4 regions of the Streptomyces sp. NPDC044003 genome follow, and region 2 is predicted to be linked to each of the others. Evidence: riboswitches for the same ligand, from Rfam matches in the RefSeq annotation. Region 2 holds a riboswitch; each other region holds the start of a gene.
What was found. A riboswitch is a leader RNA that binds a small molecule or an ion and turns the genes downstream of it on or off. The one in region 2 is predicted to bind cyclic di-AMP.
Positions count from the first base shown of each region.

Region 1: another riboswitch for cyclic di-AMP. It lies ahead of AC07AW_RS26780 (C40 family peptidase); the one in region 2 lies ahead of AC07AW_RS35090 (M23 family metallopeptidase).
Region 3: another riboswitch for cyclic di-AMP. It lies ahead of AC07AW_RS32875 (transglycosylase family protein); the one in region 2 lies ahead of AC07AW_RS35090 (M23 family metallopeptidase).
Region 4: another riboswitch for cyclic di-AMP. It lies ahead of AC07AW_RS29715 (M23 family metallopeptidase); the one in region 2 lies ahead of AC07AW_RS35090 (M23 family metallopeptidase).

Region 1 covers NZ_JBWKFA010000007.1:145,421-148,654, forward strand. Annotated here, with positions in the region: gene AC07AW_RS26770 (8-amino-7-oxononanoate synthase) at 1-690, shown strand, start outside; gene AC07AW_RS26775 (ATP-binding protein) at 861-1,298, shown strand; gene AC07AW_RS26780 (C40 family peptidase) at 1,372-1,848, opposite strand; cyclic di-AMP (ydaO/yuaA leader) riboswitch at 1,852-1,974, opposite strand; gene AC07AW_RS26785 (hypothetical protein) at 2,375-2,680, opposite strand; gene AC07AW_RS26790 (ATP-dependent Clp protease proteolytic subunit) at 2,688-3,234, opposite strand, start outside.
Region 2 covers NZ_JBWKFA010000013.1:274-3,507, forward strand. Annotated here, with positions in the region: gene AC07AW_RS35085 (aldo/keto reductase) at 1-766, opposite strand, end outside; gene AC07AW_RS35090 (M23 family metallopeptidase) at 811-1,911, opposite strand; cyclic di-AMP (ydaO/yuaA leader) riboswitch at 1,923-2,070, opposite strand; gene AC07AW_RS35095 (PP2C family protein-serine/threonine phosphatase) at 2,272-3,234, opposite strand, start outside.
Region 3 covers NZ_JBWKFA010000010.1:200,398-203,631, forward strand. Annotated here, with positions in the region: gene AC07AW_RS32865 (cytochrome P450 family protein) at 1-305, shown strand, start outside; gene AC07AW_RS32870 (transglycosylase family protein) at 400-1,428, shown strand; cyclic di-AMP (ydaO/yuaA leader) riboswitch at 1,687-1,860, shown strand; gene AC07AW_RS32875 (transglycosylase family protein) at 1,864-2,571, shown strand; gene eno (phosphopyruvate hydratase) at 2,883-3,234, shown strand, end outside.
Region 4 covers NZ_JBWKFA010000008.1:328,621-331,854, forward strand. Annotated here, with positions in the region: gene AC07AW_RS29705 (HPr family phosphocarrier protein) at 1-148, shown strand, start outside; gene AC07AW_RS29710 (GntR family transcriptional regulator) at 284-967, opposite strand; gene AC07AW_RS29715 (M23 family metallopeptidase) at 1,159-1,929, opposite strand; cyclic di-AMP (ydaO/yuaA leader) riboswitch at 1,942-2,106, opposite strand; gene AC07AW_RS29720 (M16 family metallopeptidase) at 2,307-3,234, opposite strand, start outside.

The sequences.
Region 1 (3,234 bases), on a different contig from region 2:
AAGACCCTGGACGCGCACCCGGGGCGCCGGGCCCTGGTCGTCAGCGACTCCGTCTTCTCGGTCGACGGCGACAAGGCGCCGCTGGGCGAGCTCGCCGACGCCTGCCGCGCGCACGGTGCCGGACTCGTCGTCGACGACGCCCACGGCTTCGGCGTCCTCGGCGAGGGCGGCCGGGGCGCCCTGCACGAGGCGGGGCTCGCGGGCGACGAGGACGTCGTCGCCACCCTCACCCTCTCGAAGTCCCTCGGCAGCCAGGGCGGCGCCGTGCTCGGCCCGGCCCGGGTGATCGAGCACCTGGTGAACGCGGCCCGCACCTTCATCTTCGACACCGGGCTCGCCCCGGCCGCCGCCGGCGGCGCGCTGGCGGCCCTGCGTCTGATCGTGGCCGAACCGGGCCTCGCCGAGCGGGCCCGTACCGTCGCCGCGACGCTGCACCGGCTCCTCACGGAGGCCGGCCTCACCGCCGCCCGGCCCGACGCGGCCGTCGTCTCGGTGCACGCGCCCTCCCCGGAGGCGGCGCTGCGCTGGGCGGCGGACTGCCGTGAACAGGGCCTGGCGGTCGGCTGCTTCCGGCCCCCGTCCGTCCCCGACGGCATCTCGCGGCTGCGGCTCACGGCCCGGGCCGATCTGACGGACGCGGAGATCACGCGGGCGGTGGAAACGATCCTGCGGACCGCACCCCAGGTCTGACGGACCGTCGGGTGGTCCAAGAGCGGTCACGGACAGCAGAGTTCACCGCTTCGGGCGACAGATGGGGACATATCTTGGTGGAACGCCTGCCGGGGCGGCACGATCGGTGGGACTCTGACGCGAAGCGCGATCCGGGGCGGAAGCCCCGGCGGGAAAGGGACAGCGTCGCCATGGCAGACCATCAGGAAGCATCCGTCACTCTGCCGAGCGATCCCGCGTCGGTCCCCACGGCCCGGCGGTTCGTCGCGGAGGTCCTCGACGGGTGGGGTCTGGACGGTGCGGACGACCTGGCGGACGGGATCCGCCTGATGGTCTCGGAACTGGCCACCAACGCCGTCCTGCACACCTTCGGGCAGTCACCCACCTTCACCATCGACGTCCGTCTGGAGCGCGAGGAGCGACTCCACATCGGCGTCACCGACAGCCACCCGCGCTGGCCCCGCCGGCTCCCGGCGGCGGTCCAGCAGGACAACGGCCGGGGCATGGTCATCATCCGCTCCCTGGCGGCGGAGGCGGGCGGCCGGCTCTCGGTCACACCGACCGAGGAGGGCGGGAAGACGGTCTGGATCACCCTCCCGTGGACCCCGGCGACCGCCTCGTACGTCTAGGGGGTGAGAGTCCCGGCGCAGGGGTGCGGCGGCGCCACCGCACCCCTGGGGCGGGGTCAGAGGCCGGCGGGCGTCATCGGACGCGGCCGTAGTAGACCTTCGACGTCCAGATCGCGTCGAGCTTCACCCAGGATCCCGTCTTGGGCGAGTGCCAGATCTTGCCGCTGCCGGCGTAGATGCCCACGTGGTAGACGCTCCCGCCGGAGTGGAAGAAGACCAGGTCCCCCTTCTGTCTGCTGGACGCGGAGATGTGCCGGGTGTTGTTGTACTGCTGCTGCGCGGTGCGGGGCAGCGACTTGCCCGCCTGCTTGTACGCGTAGAGCGTCAGACCGGAGCAGTCGAACCTGGAGGGTCCGGCGCTCCCGTACCGGTACGGGGCTCCCTTCTTGGACGCGGCGACGCTCAGTGCCTTGTTCGCGTATGTGGTGGCTGCCTGGGCCTCGGGTGCCGCACCTGGTGCGAGCAACGTGCCGCCGACGGCGGCGAGGGTGAGAGCCGAGACGGCTCCGGCCCGGGACAGCAGGGACGGGACGTGCATCTGCGCAGTCATGCGCAACCCTTCGTCAGCCGCCTGCGAAGGATGACCTGTCGGGTTCGGACTGGCGAAGATGCCCGGCCGCGGCTGCGGCTTCACCCCAAGGGACGGCCCCGCTGCGAGAAACAGCGCGTACGTCCCGTACTGCTCGGGTCCTCCACTCCTGCCGATCCACTCCTGTCGACCAGACGTCCGGGACAGCGGCAGGACTCGGCGTCCGCCCGGACCGCCCCGCCGCGGATGGCGGGGGCTTGTCGTCGACAGGGATCTTGACCCACAACCAGGGCGAAATCCGAGCTGAAACGGCGATATGTGAGGCTCCTCACGACTGATCCATACGGGTGGACAGGCGGGCTTTGTGATCTTCGGAGGTTTGACCGACGAGCCCCGCACCAGCGGCGGAACGTCCCATTCCGCCAAATGCGTACACCTGTTGCGCAACTCACCCGCCCCATATGTCGACTCGTCGACTACGCCGAACGGGGGAGCGATTCTGCGATCCGTGTCGGCCGACCGGACCTCGACACGACATGCCGGAATGTCAACTAGCCCGCGTGCGGGGGACGGTGACGCGGTCGGCGCGGCGCTCGCCGTCCAACACCCGTAGGGCGCGCGCCAGAGTGTCCGCGTGGACCTCGCTCTCGCCCCGCATATGCATGAGCGTCAGGGCCTCGCGCAGCGCCTCCGCGCGTCCCACCAGGGCCTGTGCCGCGCGCAGCGCCCCATAGGTATGCGTACCCCTGGATGGGTTGATCTTCCCCAGGAGGTCGACGACTTCGAGGTACGCGTCGATCAACTCACCCTCGGCGCGGGTCAGCGCGGGCAGCGGCGGCAGCTCGGGCACCACGGCCGGCTCACCGCGCCGCGCCGGTGTCGCGCCGGCTCGTGATCACGTGGTCCACCAGTCCGTACGCGACGGCCGCGGGCGCGTCCAGGACGCTGAGGCGGTCGATGTCGGCGTCGATCCGCTCCCGGCTCTGCCCGGTGTACTCGGTGAGCATCCCGGCCACCAGGGCGCGCAGCCTCAGCAGTTCGCGCGCGTGGATGTCGAGGTCGCTCGGCTGTCCCTGGAGGGGCTCGTCCATGGCCGGCTGCCGGAGGGTGATGCGGGCGCCGGGGAGGACCATCCGCTTGCCGGGGGTGCCGGCGGCGAGCAGGACGGCGGCGGTGGACGCGGCCTGGCCCAGGCAGGTGGTCTCCACGTCGCAGGAGAGCGTCCGCATCGTGTCGTGGATCGCGGTCATGGCGCTGATCGAGCCGCCGGGGGAGTTGATGTAGAGCGAGATGTCCTGGCCGGGCGCCGCGTAGTCGAGGTGCAGGAACTGCGCGATGACGTCGTTGGCCGAGGTCTCGTCGATGGGTGTGCCGAGGAAGACGATCCGGGCTTCGAGGAGCTTCGAG
Region 2 (3,234 bases):
CGACGGTGTCGAGGGCGGAGAGGACGGCCTGGCCGCGCTCGGTGTCCAGGTGCCGGGCGGCCCCGGAGGCGCGGACGCTGTCGACGGCTGCACCGGGGCGGTACTTGCCGGTGAGGAAGCCGGCCGCGAGCCCGTAGTACGGGACGGCCGAGAGCCCGGCCTGCTCGACGGTCTCCAGGAGCGGGCCCTCGTAGGTGTCGCGGGAGATCAGGTTGTAGTGCGGCTGGAGGGCGACGTACCGGGCGAGGCCCTCGGCCTCGGCGAAGTCGAGGGAGGCGCGCAGCCGCTCCGGGGAGATGTTGGAGGCGGCGACGGCCCGCACCTTGCCGTCCTTCACCAGCTGGTCGAGGGCGGTGACGATCTCCTCGACCGGGACGGACTCGTCGTCGAAGTGCGTGTAGTACAGGTCGATGTGATCGGTGCCGAGGCGGCGCAGGGACTCCTCCGCGCCCGCCTTGATGGTGGTGGCGGAGAGGCCCTTGAAGTGGGGGTGGGCGCCGACCTTGGTGGCGACGACGATGTCGGAGCGGTTGCCCCGGGAGGCGAGCCAGCGGCCGATGACGGTCTCGGACTCGCCGCCCTCGTTGCCCTCGGCCCACGCGGAGTAGACGTCGGCGGAGTCGACGAAATTGCCGCCTGCGGCGGCGTAGGCGTCGAGGACGGCGAAGGACTCGGCCTCGTCGGCGGTCCAGCCGAAGACGTTGCCGCCCAGGGCCACGGGGAAGACGTGCAGGTCGGAGCTGCCCAGCGTGCGGAGAGAAGTCATGCGTCGATCAACCGCTTCCGCCGCCGGGCCTATTCCGGGTCGTCTCAGAGACTCAGGCCCTTGGAGCGGAGCCAGGCCGCCGGGTCGATGCCGTCGCCGCCGGCGGTGTGGACCTCCATGTGGAGGTGGGCGCCGGTGACGTTGCCGGTGGCGCCGACGCGGCCGATGGTCTCGCCGGTGCTCACGGTCTGGCCGGCGCTGACCAGCATGGAGGAGAGGTGGCAGTACCAGACCTCGGTGCCGTCCTCCAGCTCCAGAACGATCCGGTAGCCGTAGGAGCCGGACCAGCCCGCCGACTTGACGGTGGCGCCGTGGACCGCCTTGAGCGGGGTGCCCGTGGGGGCGGCGAAGTCGAGACCGGTGTGGTAGCCGGAGGACCACATCGAGCCGGCCTGCATGTAGGTGGCGGTGAGGGTGTACGAGGACACCGGCAGCGAGTAGCTGGCGGCGAGCTGGGCGAGGCGCTCGGCCTCGGCCGCCGCTTCCGCCTTCGCCTTGGCCTCCGCTTCGGCCTTCGCCTTGGCTTCCGCCTCGGCCTTCGCCTGCGCCTCGGCGGCCGCCTTCTCCGCCGCGTCCGCCTTCGCCTGCGCCTCGGCGGCGGCCTTCTCGGCGGCCGCCTTCTCCACGGCGGCGAGCTCGGCGGCGTCGGCGGAGGCCTGCTGCTGCTCGGCCTGCTGGAGGATGCGGGCGCGCAGGGCCTCGCCCGCGGCGGGGGCGGCGGCCTGCTCGGTGCGCTCGTCGGCCGCGGTGGTGTAGGTGGCGTCGGTGAGCGGGTTCGGGTTGGCGAGGGCCGCGGTGACCGGCGCGCTGTCCTCCTCGGGGAGGAGGTCGCCGACGCCGGGGAGGTCGTGGGCGTCCGGCAGGTTCAGGTCGGGGAGGTCCGGCAGCGAAATGGCCACCGGGGGCTTCTCCTGCGCGGTGGCGAGGCCGCCCGCGCCGACGGCCGCGATCACGCCGACGCCGAGGACGGTGGAGGAGCGGGCGAAGTTGGAGCGCTGCTTGACGACCCGGTGCCGGCCGCCGGAGCGGCTCTCGGCGCGGAGGGAGCCCTCGGTGGGGTTCCACTCGGTGTCCGGGGCGGCGGGACCCGCACCGCCACCGAAGGCATCGAAGGGGGCTTCGGGTGCGGGGGTGTTGGACGCCACGGGGGCGCGCTCCTTTCCTTCCGTCTCGCCTACCGGGTTAGCTGACGGGTTCGGAGCAGGAAGGTCTCCTACGGGCACGCTCGCACGAGTGCGAAGGGGCCCGATTCACCCCAAGTGGTGGTTCCCCGGTTCCTTTTCAGGATTCGGCGCGTGCGCACGGTGCCGCCTCTTGCGACGGCTGGGACGACCGCACTGCGTTATCGAACGTTAATAGACAGGGGGTCCCGATTCCAAGCCGTTCCCCTTGATCATTCATTGAATTGAGAGGTAATGACCCGACTTGACCCCCCTTCAGAGCGAGCCCGTCAAACACTCGCGATCTGACGTTAAGTCAATTGTTATCGCAGTGACACCCCTCGACTACGCCCGGTGACCGGACTCGCCCGGCGGCACCACCGGCATCGTCCGGCGCCGCTCGGGCTGCCCCGTCGCCGGGCGGCTCACCGCGAGCAGCGCCATGTCGTCGGTCGACCCGCCGCCCGTGTGGAGCCGTACGTCGTCCACGAGCGCGTCGAGCAGCTCCTCGGGCCCCGGAAAGATCCGCCCGGCGAGCCGCGCCGCCGGATCGTAGAAGACGCCCTGCGCGTTCCGCGCCTCCGAGAGGCCGTCCGTGTAGAAGAGCAGCGTCGCGCCCGGCGGGAACAGTCGCGCCTCGGCCCGGTCCGGCCACGCCGCCAGGTCGCCCATGCCGAGCGGCAGCGCCGCCTCGCCCGGCTCCAGCGAGTCGAGGCGCCCGTCCGCGTGCAGCATCAGCGGCGGCGGGTGCCCGCGGTTGACGACCCGTACGAAACCGTCGAAGGTCCCGCTCCCGTCGGCGCGCGGGATCTCGGCGAGCACCGCCGTGGTGAACCCCTCGAAGGCGTCGAGCCCGTGCCGGCGGGTGCCCTCCCGGGCCAGCGCCCGTTCGAGGCGCTGCGCCACGCCCTCCAGGTTCCGCTCCTGCTCCGCCGCCTCCCGGAAGGCCCCGATGACGACGGCGACGGCCTCCACCGCGTCCATCCCCTTGCCCCGGACGTCCCCGACCACGAGCCGCACCCCGTGCGGGGTGTCCTGGACGGCGAACAGGTCCCCGCCGATGAACGCGTCGGCCTGCGCCGCCTCGTACCGCGCGGCGCACTGCAGCCCGCCGATCCGCTCGGCGGGCATCGGCAGCACCGCCTTCTGCGCGGTCTCCGCGATGACCCGCGCCGAGGCGAGCCGCTCGCCGCTGCGGCGCACGACCCGGTTGATGAGGAGCGCGAGCGCGGAGACGGTGACGACGGTCAGGGTCTCGGTGAGGGCGGGGATCTCGTCGACGGTGCCGTTGTAGACGTGCAGCCCGAT
Region 3 (3,234 bases), on a different contig from region 2:
CCGCCGCCGACCGGGACCCGGAGCGGTTCGACGGGCCGGACACCCTCGACCTCGCCCGGCGCGACAACCAGCACCTCGGATACGGGCACGGCATCCACTACTGCCTCGGCGCGCCGCTCGCCCGCCTCGAAGGGCAGACCGCGCTCGCGACCCTGCTGACTCGCCTGCCGGACCTGCGACTTGCCGCGGATCCGTCCGAACTCCGGTGGCGCGGCGGGCTCATCATGCGTGGATTGCGCACGCTTCCGGTGGAGTTCTCCCCTTCCGTACCGCTCTTGGCTACTGACGGACCATCAGGAATGTGATCTTTACGTGATCGGGGGGCGATCGACTTGTGACGGGCGTTCGAATGCCGCTACGTTTCCCGGCAGTCTCAGCCGTCACGTGAAAGGCGTTCCTATGCGCTCCGGGAACGGACGACACCGTCGCCCCCGTCAGGCCCCCGCCCTCGTCGTCGCCGCGGGCGTGACCGGATCCGCCATGGCGCTGCCGTTGCTCGCCACCGGATCCGCCTCCGCCGCCGACGCCGCCACCTGGGACCGGGTCGCCGAGTGCGAGTCCGGCGGCCAGTGGAGCGCCAACTTCGGCAACGGCATGTACGGCGGCCTCCAGTTCACCCAGGACAGCTGGGAGCGGAACGGCGGCCTCACGTACGCGCCCAGCCCCGACCTGGCCAGCCGTGCCCAGCAGATCGCGATGGCCGAGAAGGCGCTCGCCAAGGGCAGCGACGAGTGGGCCACCTGCGCGCCGATCGCCGGCCTGAAGAACGACGGCAAGGCCACCGGCGTGAACCCCGGCCCGGCCGCCGTCCCGACCACCCCCACGGGCCCCCTCCCCGAGTCCAACCGCACCACGGGGAACGAAGGCTCGGCCGCGGGCCGGTCCGCCGCGTCCGCGACGCCCGCCACCCCGGCGACGCCCGCCACGCCGACCGCCCCGGCGACCTCCGCCACGCCCGCCACCCCGGCGACGCCCACCACTCCCGCGACCCCGGTCACCCCCGACGCGTCCGTTACGCCCGGTACGCCGGATTCGTCCGAGACGCCGAAGGGTGACGTGCCGTCGGCCATGCCCGGCACCGGTAAGCACCGGGGCGAGGCCGCCCCGGAGGAATCCGACACAACGGGCGGCTCGTCCGAAACCGGTCGACACGCTTCGGGTGTGGACAAGTCCGGGGAGGAGGTCGACGCCACGCCGGTGACTGACGAAGCGAAGAATTCGGGCGCAACGGACAGTCAGGGCACTTCGGGCGAGTACACCGTGCAGCCGGGTGACAGCCTGTCCGGAATTGCGGAGGAGAACGAACTCCCCGGAGGCTGGACCGCCCTCTACGACGCCAACAAGCACACGGTGGGCACCGATCCGAACCTCATCCTGCCTGGTCAGAGCCTCGACCTGACGGCCGGTTCGACGGCGACGGCGGGCTAGTTCGCGGGCTTATGTCCGGTTCTGGGCAAGTGAGACATGGGTCTCTTCGTCCCAACTGGCGTGTCACGTCCGCAAACTTTGCTTCTGTCACCTCTCACCTGCGCAAACACCGCCCACCGGAGGGCAAGTAGGGGCGATTTTTCCGCAATGAGCCTCTTTGAACTTCCGGTGGGTCTGTGTCTACGGTCGTCACCGCTCGCCACCGCGGGCCCCGTCGACCGAAACGCCGAATCCTGCCGTCGGCCGATGGGAACAGTCGTCGCGCAAGCGCCGAAGGCAGGAGTGGGGGACCCAAGGTAAGTGCCGGTCCCGGCCGTTGAGACAGACGGCCGACGATCGGCTTGGGGTGAAGCCGCGTGCAAGGACACGCGGCCGGGCAACTTTCCGGCCCGAACCCGACAGCTCACCTCACAGGCGTCGGTGAGGAGAATCCCCATGCTGTTTTCCGCCAAGGGCAAACACCGTCGTCCCTCCAAGGCCACCCAGGTCGCCGCGCTCGTCGGCGTCACCGGTGTCGCCGTCGCCGCCCCGCTGCTGACCGCGGGCACCGCCTCGGCCGCCACCACCGCCGAGTGGGACACCGTCGCCCAGTGCGAGTCCGGCGGCAACTGGTCCATCAACACCGGCAACGGCTTCTACGGCGGCCTGCAGTTCACCAACTCCACCTGGGCCGCCTTCGGTGGCACCGCCTACGCCCCGCGCGCCGACCTGGCCTCGAAGGCCCAGCAGATCACCATCGCCGAGAAGGTCCTCGCGGGCCAGGGCAAGGGTGCCTGGCCGAGCTGCGGCGTCGGCCTCTCCAGCGCCTCCTACGACGGCGGCGCCGCCGAGACCGCCCCGCAGCAGAGCGCGCCCCAGCAGGCCGCCCCGCAGCAGGCCGCCCCGAAGCAGCAGGAGCGTCGCGCCGAGCAGCCGACCACCCGCAGCGAGCAGCGCAAGGCCCCCAAGACCGTCACCACCCCGACCGGCAAGAAGGTCAAGAAGGGTGACGGCGAGTACAAGGTCGTCGCCGGCGACACCCTCAGCAAGATCGCCCAGGCGCACGGCGTCAAGGGCGGCTGGGCCAAGCTCTTCGAGCTGAACAAGGGCGTCGTCGAGAACGCCGACCTCATCTACCCGGGTCAGCAGCTCCACCTGAAGTGAGCCCGGCGGCTCGCGTGAGTCCGGCGGCTCACGCGGCCCCGACGACCCTCCCGCGGTGACCACCCCGGTCCGGCGTGCCCCTTCCCCCGTGCGCGCCGGACCGGGGTTTCCCCTTTTCCGGGAGCACTCCACGGTTACCGTCCAGTAGATCTGGGGTCCTTCGTCCCGGGATGCGTGCCCTTGGGTCCTTTTTCGTCCCAGGGGGCGGGCGCACGGCGGGCCGGAGCCCCCGAGCCGGTTAGGCTCTTGTCGCAAGGCCACGCGACCCTGCACGACCTTGCGTCACATCCAGCGTCACATCCCAGAAGGAGATGCTCGTGCCGTCCATCGACGTCGTCGTAGCCCGGGAAATCCTGGACTCCCGAGGCAACCCCACGGTCGAGGTCGAGGTCGGCCTCGACGACGGCAGCACCGGTCGTGCTGCTGTTCCGTCCGGCGCCTCCACCGGTGCGTTCGAGGCCATCGAGCTTCGCGACGGTGACCCCAACCGCTACCAGGGCAAGGGTGTCGAGAAGGCCGTCCTCGCCGTCATCGAGCAGATCGGCCCGGAGCTCGTCGGCTACGACGCCACCGAGCAGCGCCTGATCGACCAGGCCATGTTCGACCTGGACGCCACCGAGAACAAGGGCTCGCTCGGCGCCAACGCCATCCTCGGCGTCTCCC
Region 4 (3,234 bases), on a different contig from region 2:
CGCCTCCATGCTCGCGGTGCTCGGTCTGGGCGCGCAGGGCGGCGAGGAGATCGTTCTCGCCTCCGAGGCCGACGGCGCCGAGGACGCCCTCGACCGCCTGGCGAAGCTGGTCGCCGAGGGCCTGGACGAGCTCCCCGAGACCGTCTGATCCCGGTCCCCCGCACGGCGAATGGCCGTGGCCGCCGAAATTCCGGCGGCCACGGCCATTCGCATTGCACGGGCCTATTTCCGGGCAGCACAAAAAGCGCGGCCGAATGCCTATTCTTTGTATACGGTGTGCGCGTTAATTCCGGGCACTCGCCGTGTTGACGGCATGTTGCGAAACCCTCACACGGCCTCGCTCCGGGGTTTTGAGCCGGTGCAGCGACATCGAACGCTCCGCGTGCAGCGCGGTCAGCGACCTCGCCCGCTCGGCGTCGCCGCGCGCCACGGCGTCCACGATCGCGCCGTGCTCGGCCCAGGCCTCCACCGGCTGGGCCGGCTGGTCCACCACGTGCGTCCAGGCGATCTTGTGCCGCAGCTGGGTGAGCAGCGCCGTCAGGGCCGGGCTTCCGGAGGCCTGGGCGAGCGTCTCGTGGAACCAGCCGCCGAGCGAGCGCAGATCCTCGCCCTGCCCGCGCCTGGCCCGCTCCTGCCCCAGCCTGACCAGGCCGCGCAGCACCTTGAGGTGTGCCTCGGTGCGCCGCTGCGCGGCCCGCGCGGCCCCCAGCGGTTCGAGCAGCGCCCGCATGTCCAGCAGATCGGCCGCCTCCTGCTCGGTCGGCTCGGCGACATGGGCGCCCGCGTGGCGGCGGGTGACGACGAAGCCCTCCGACTCCAGGGTGCGCAGCGCCTCGCGGACCGGGACGCGGGAGACCCCGTACCGGCGGGCGAGCTGCTCCTCGGTCAGCCGGCTGCCCCGCTCGAACACGCCGGAGACGATGTCGTCCCGGATCGCCGTGCATACCGAGTGCGCGGGAATGCGCATGTCCGACCTCCGCCTTGGTCCGCGCGAGTCAATTCCGTCGGCGCCTGTTCTGCGCCCGATCTGCGACTCTATTGCAGCGCGCCGGAATTTCCGATGCCCCAGCGGAATCCATGGATATCTTTTGGCCAGCGAAAAGCCCCGGCTCAGTACGAGCCGGGGCTTTTGCGACGCGGTGTGCGGCGGAGGCCGGGTCAGACCTGGACGCCGCGGGCGCGGAGGTACGCGACAGGGTTGATGTCCGAGCCGTACTCGGGGCTCGTGCGCGCCTCGAAGTGGAGGTGGGGGCCGGTGGAGTTGCCGCTCGAGCCCGAGACGCCTATCTGCTGGCCCGGCTCGACGGTCTGGCCGACGTAGACCCCGATGGAGGAGAGGTGGCCGTACTGGGTGTACGTGCCGTCGTTCATCCGGATCACGATGTTGTTGCCGTACGCCCCGCCCCAGCCGGCCTCGACGACGGTGCCGGAGCCGACGGAGACGACCCGGGTGCCGTAGGCGGCGTGGAAGTCGATGCCGGAGTGGCTGCCGGAGGACCAGAGCGAGCCGCCGGCCTTGTAGCCGGTGGAGACGTACGAGCCGGCGACGGGGAGCTGGAAGGAGGCCAGGCGGCGACGCTCGGCCTCGCGGGCGGCGCGCTCGCGCTCCAGGCGGATCTCCTTGGCGCGGGCCTCGGCCTTGCGCTTCGCCTCGGCCTTGGCCTTCGCCTTGGCGATGGCCTCGTCGGCCTCCTGCTCCTGGGCGGCGGCCTGGGCGTTGATCGGGTCGACGAGGGAGTCCTCGGTGATCACCTGGGTGAGGCCGGTGTCCTCGACGGAGCGGTTGTCCGTGTCGGCGGCGAGCGCCGGGGAGGCGAGGGTTCCGATGACGCCGGTGGTGGCGAGCGTCGCGACGCCGGCGATGCCCACGCTGCGGCGCGCCATCCGGCTCGGACCACGATGCTTCCCGGTGGCACGGGTGAACGCCATGTAGAGGCTGATCCTTTCCTTCCTTCTCGCCTACCGGGTTAGCTGACGGGTTCGGAGCAGGAAGGTCTCCTACGAGCCCCTCCGTCGAGACGAAGGCGCCCGATTCACCCCAGGGACTACGTGTGGGTCCCCGGCTCCCCAGGCTCGCGCCTGACGGGGACTCGGCGATGACTGTCCGATGCCGCGGATGCGGCACGTGCAACTGACGAACAGTCGCACCGACGCTATGCGGATCGTCTTTCAATCACCAACCAGACACGCCTTTTGTAAGACATGCCACAGGGCAAACGATCACTCTTACCTGCAATACGGACAAAGCGGAGGACCCCGACGAACTAGGTCGTCAGGGTCCTCCTGTTGTCGCCTCGGGGCCGGAATCAGCCCGTCACGACGGTCACTTCACCGATGCCGAGGGCGCGCACCGGCTCCGCGATCTGCGCCGCGTCGCCGACGAGGACGGTGACGAGGCGGTCCACCGGGAAGGCGCTGACCACGGCGGCCGTCGCCTCGACCGTGCCGGTCTCCGCCAGGCGCGCGTACAACTGGGCCTGGAAGTCGTCCGGGAGGTGCTGCTCCACCTGGTCGGCGAGCGTCCCGGCGACGGAGGCGGCCGTCTCGTACTTGAGGGGTGCCACGCCCACCAGGTTCTGCACGGCCGTCTCGCGCTCGGCGTCGGTGAGGCCCTCGGCTGCGAGCGTGCGCAGCACCTTCCACAGGTCCTCAAGTGCCGGGCCGGTGTTGGGGGTGTCGAAGGATCCGCTGATGGCGAGCATCGCGGCGCCGTTCCCCTCGGCGTCCGAGCGGAGCACCTGACCGAAGGCCCGCACGCCGTACGTGTAGCCCTTCTCCTCGCGCAGGACCCGGTCCAGACGCGAGGTCAGGGTGCCGCCGAGGCAGTACGTGCCGAGGACCTGGGCCGGCCAGACGCGGTCGTGCCGGTCCGGGCCGATCCGGCCGATGAGCAGCTGCGTCTGCACGGCGCCGGGACGGTCCACGATGACGACCCGTCCGCTGTCGTCGGCGGTGATCGGCGGCATCGGGAGCGGCTCGGCCGGCTCACCGGTCCAGGCGCCCAGCGTCTCGGCGAGGACCTTGTCGAGGTCGACGCCCGTCAGGTCGCCGACGACCACGGCGGTGGCCGTGCCGGGCCGCACGTGCGCCTCGAAGAAGGCGCGGACGGCGGCGGCGTCGATCGCGGCGACGGTCTCCTCGGTGCCCTGGCGCGGCCGGGACATCCGGGACTCGGCCGGGAACAGCTCCTTGGAGAGCTGCTTGGCGGCGCGGCGGGCCGGGTTGGCCGTCTCG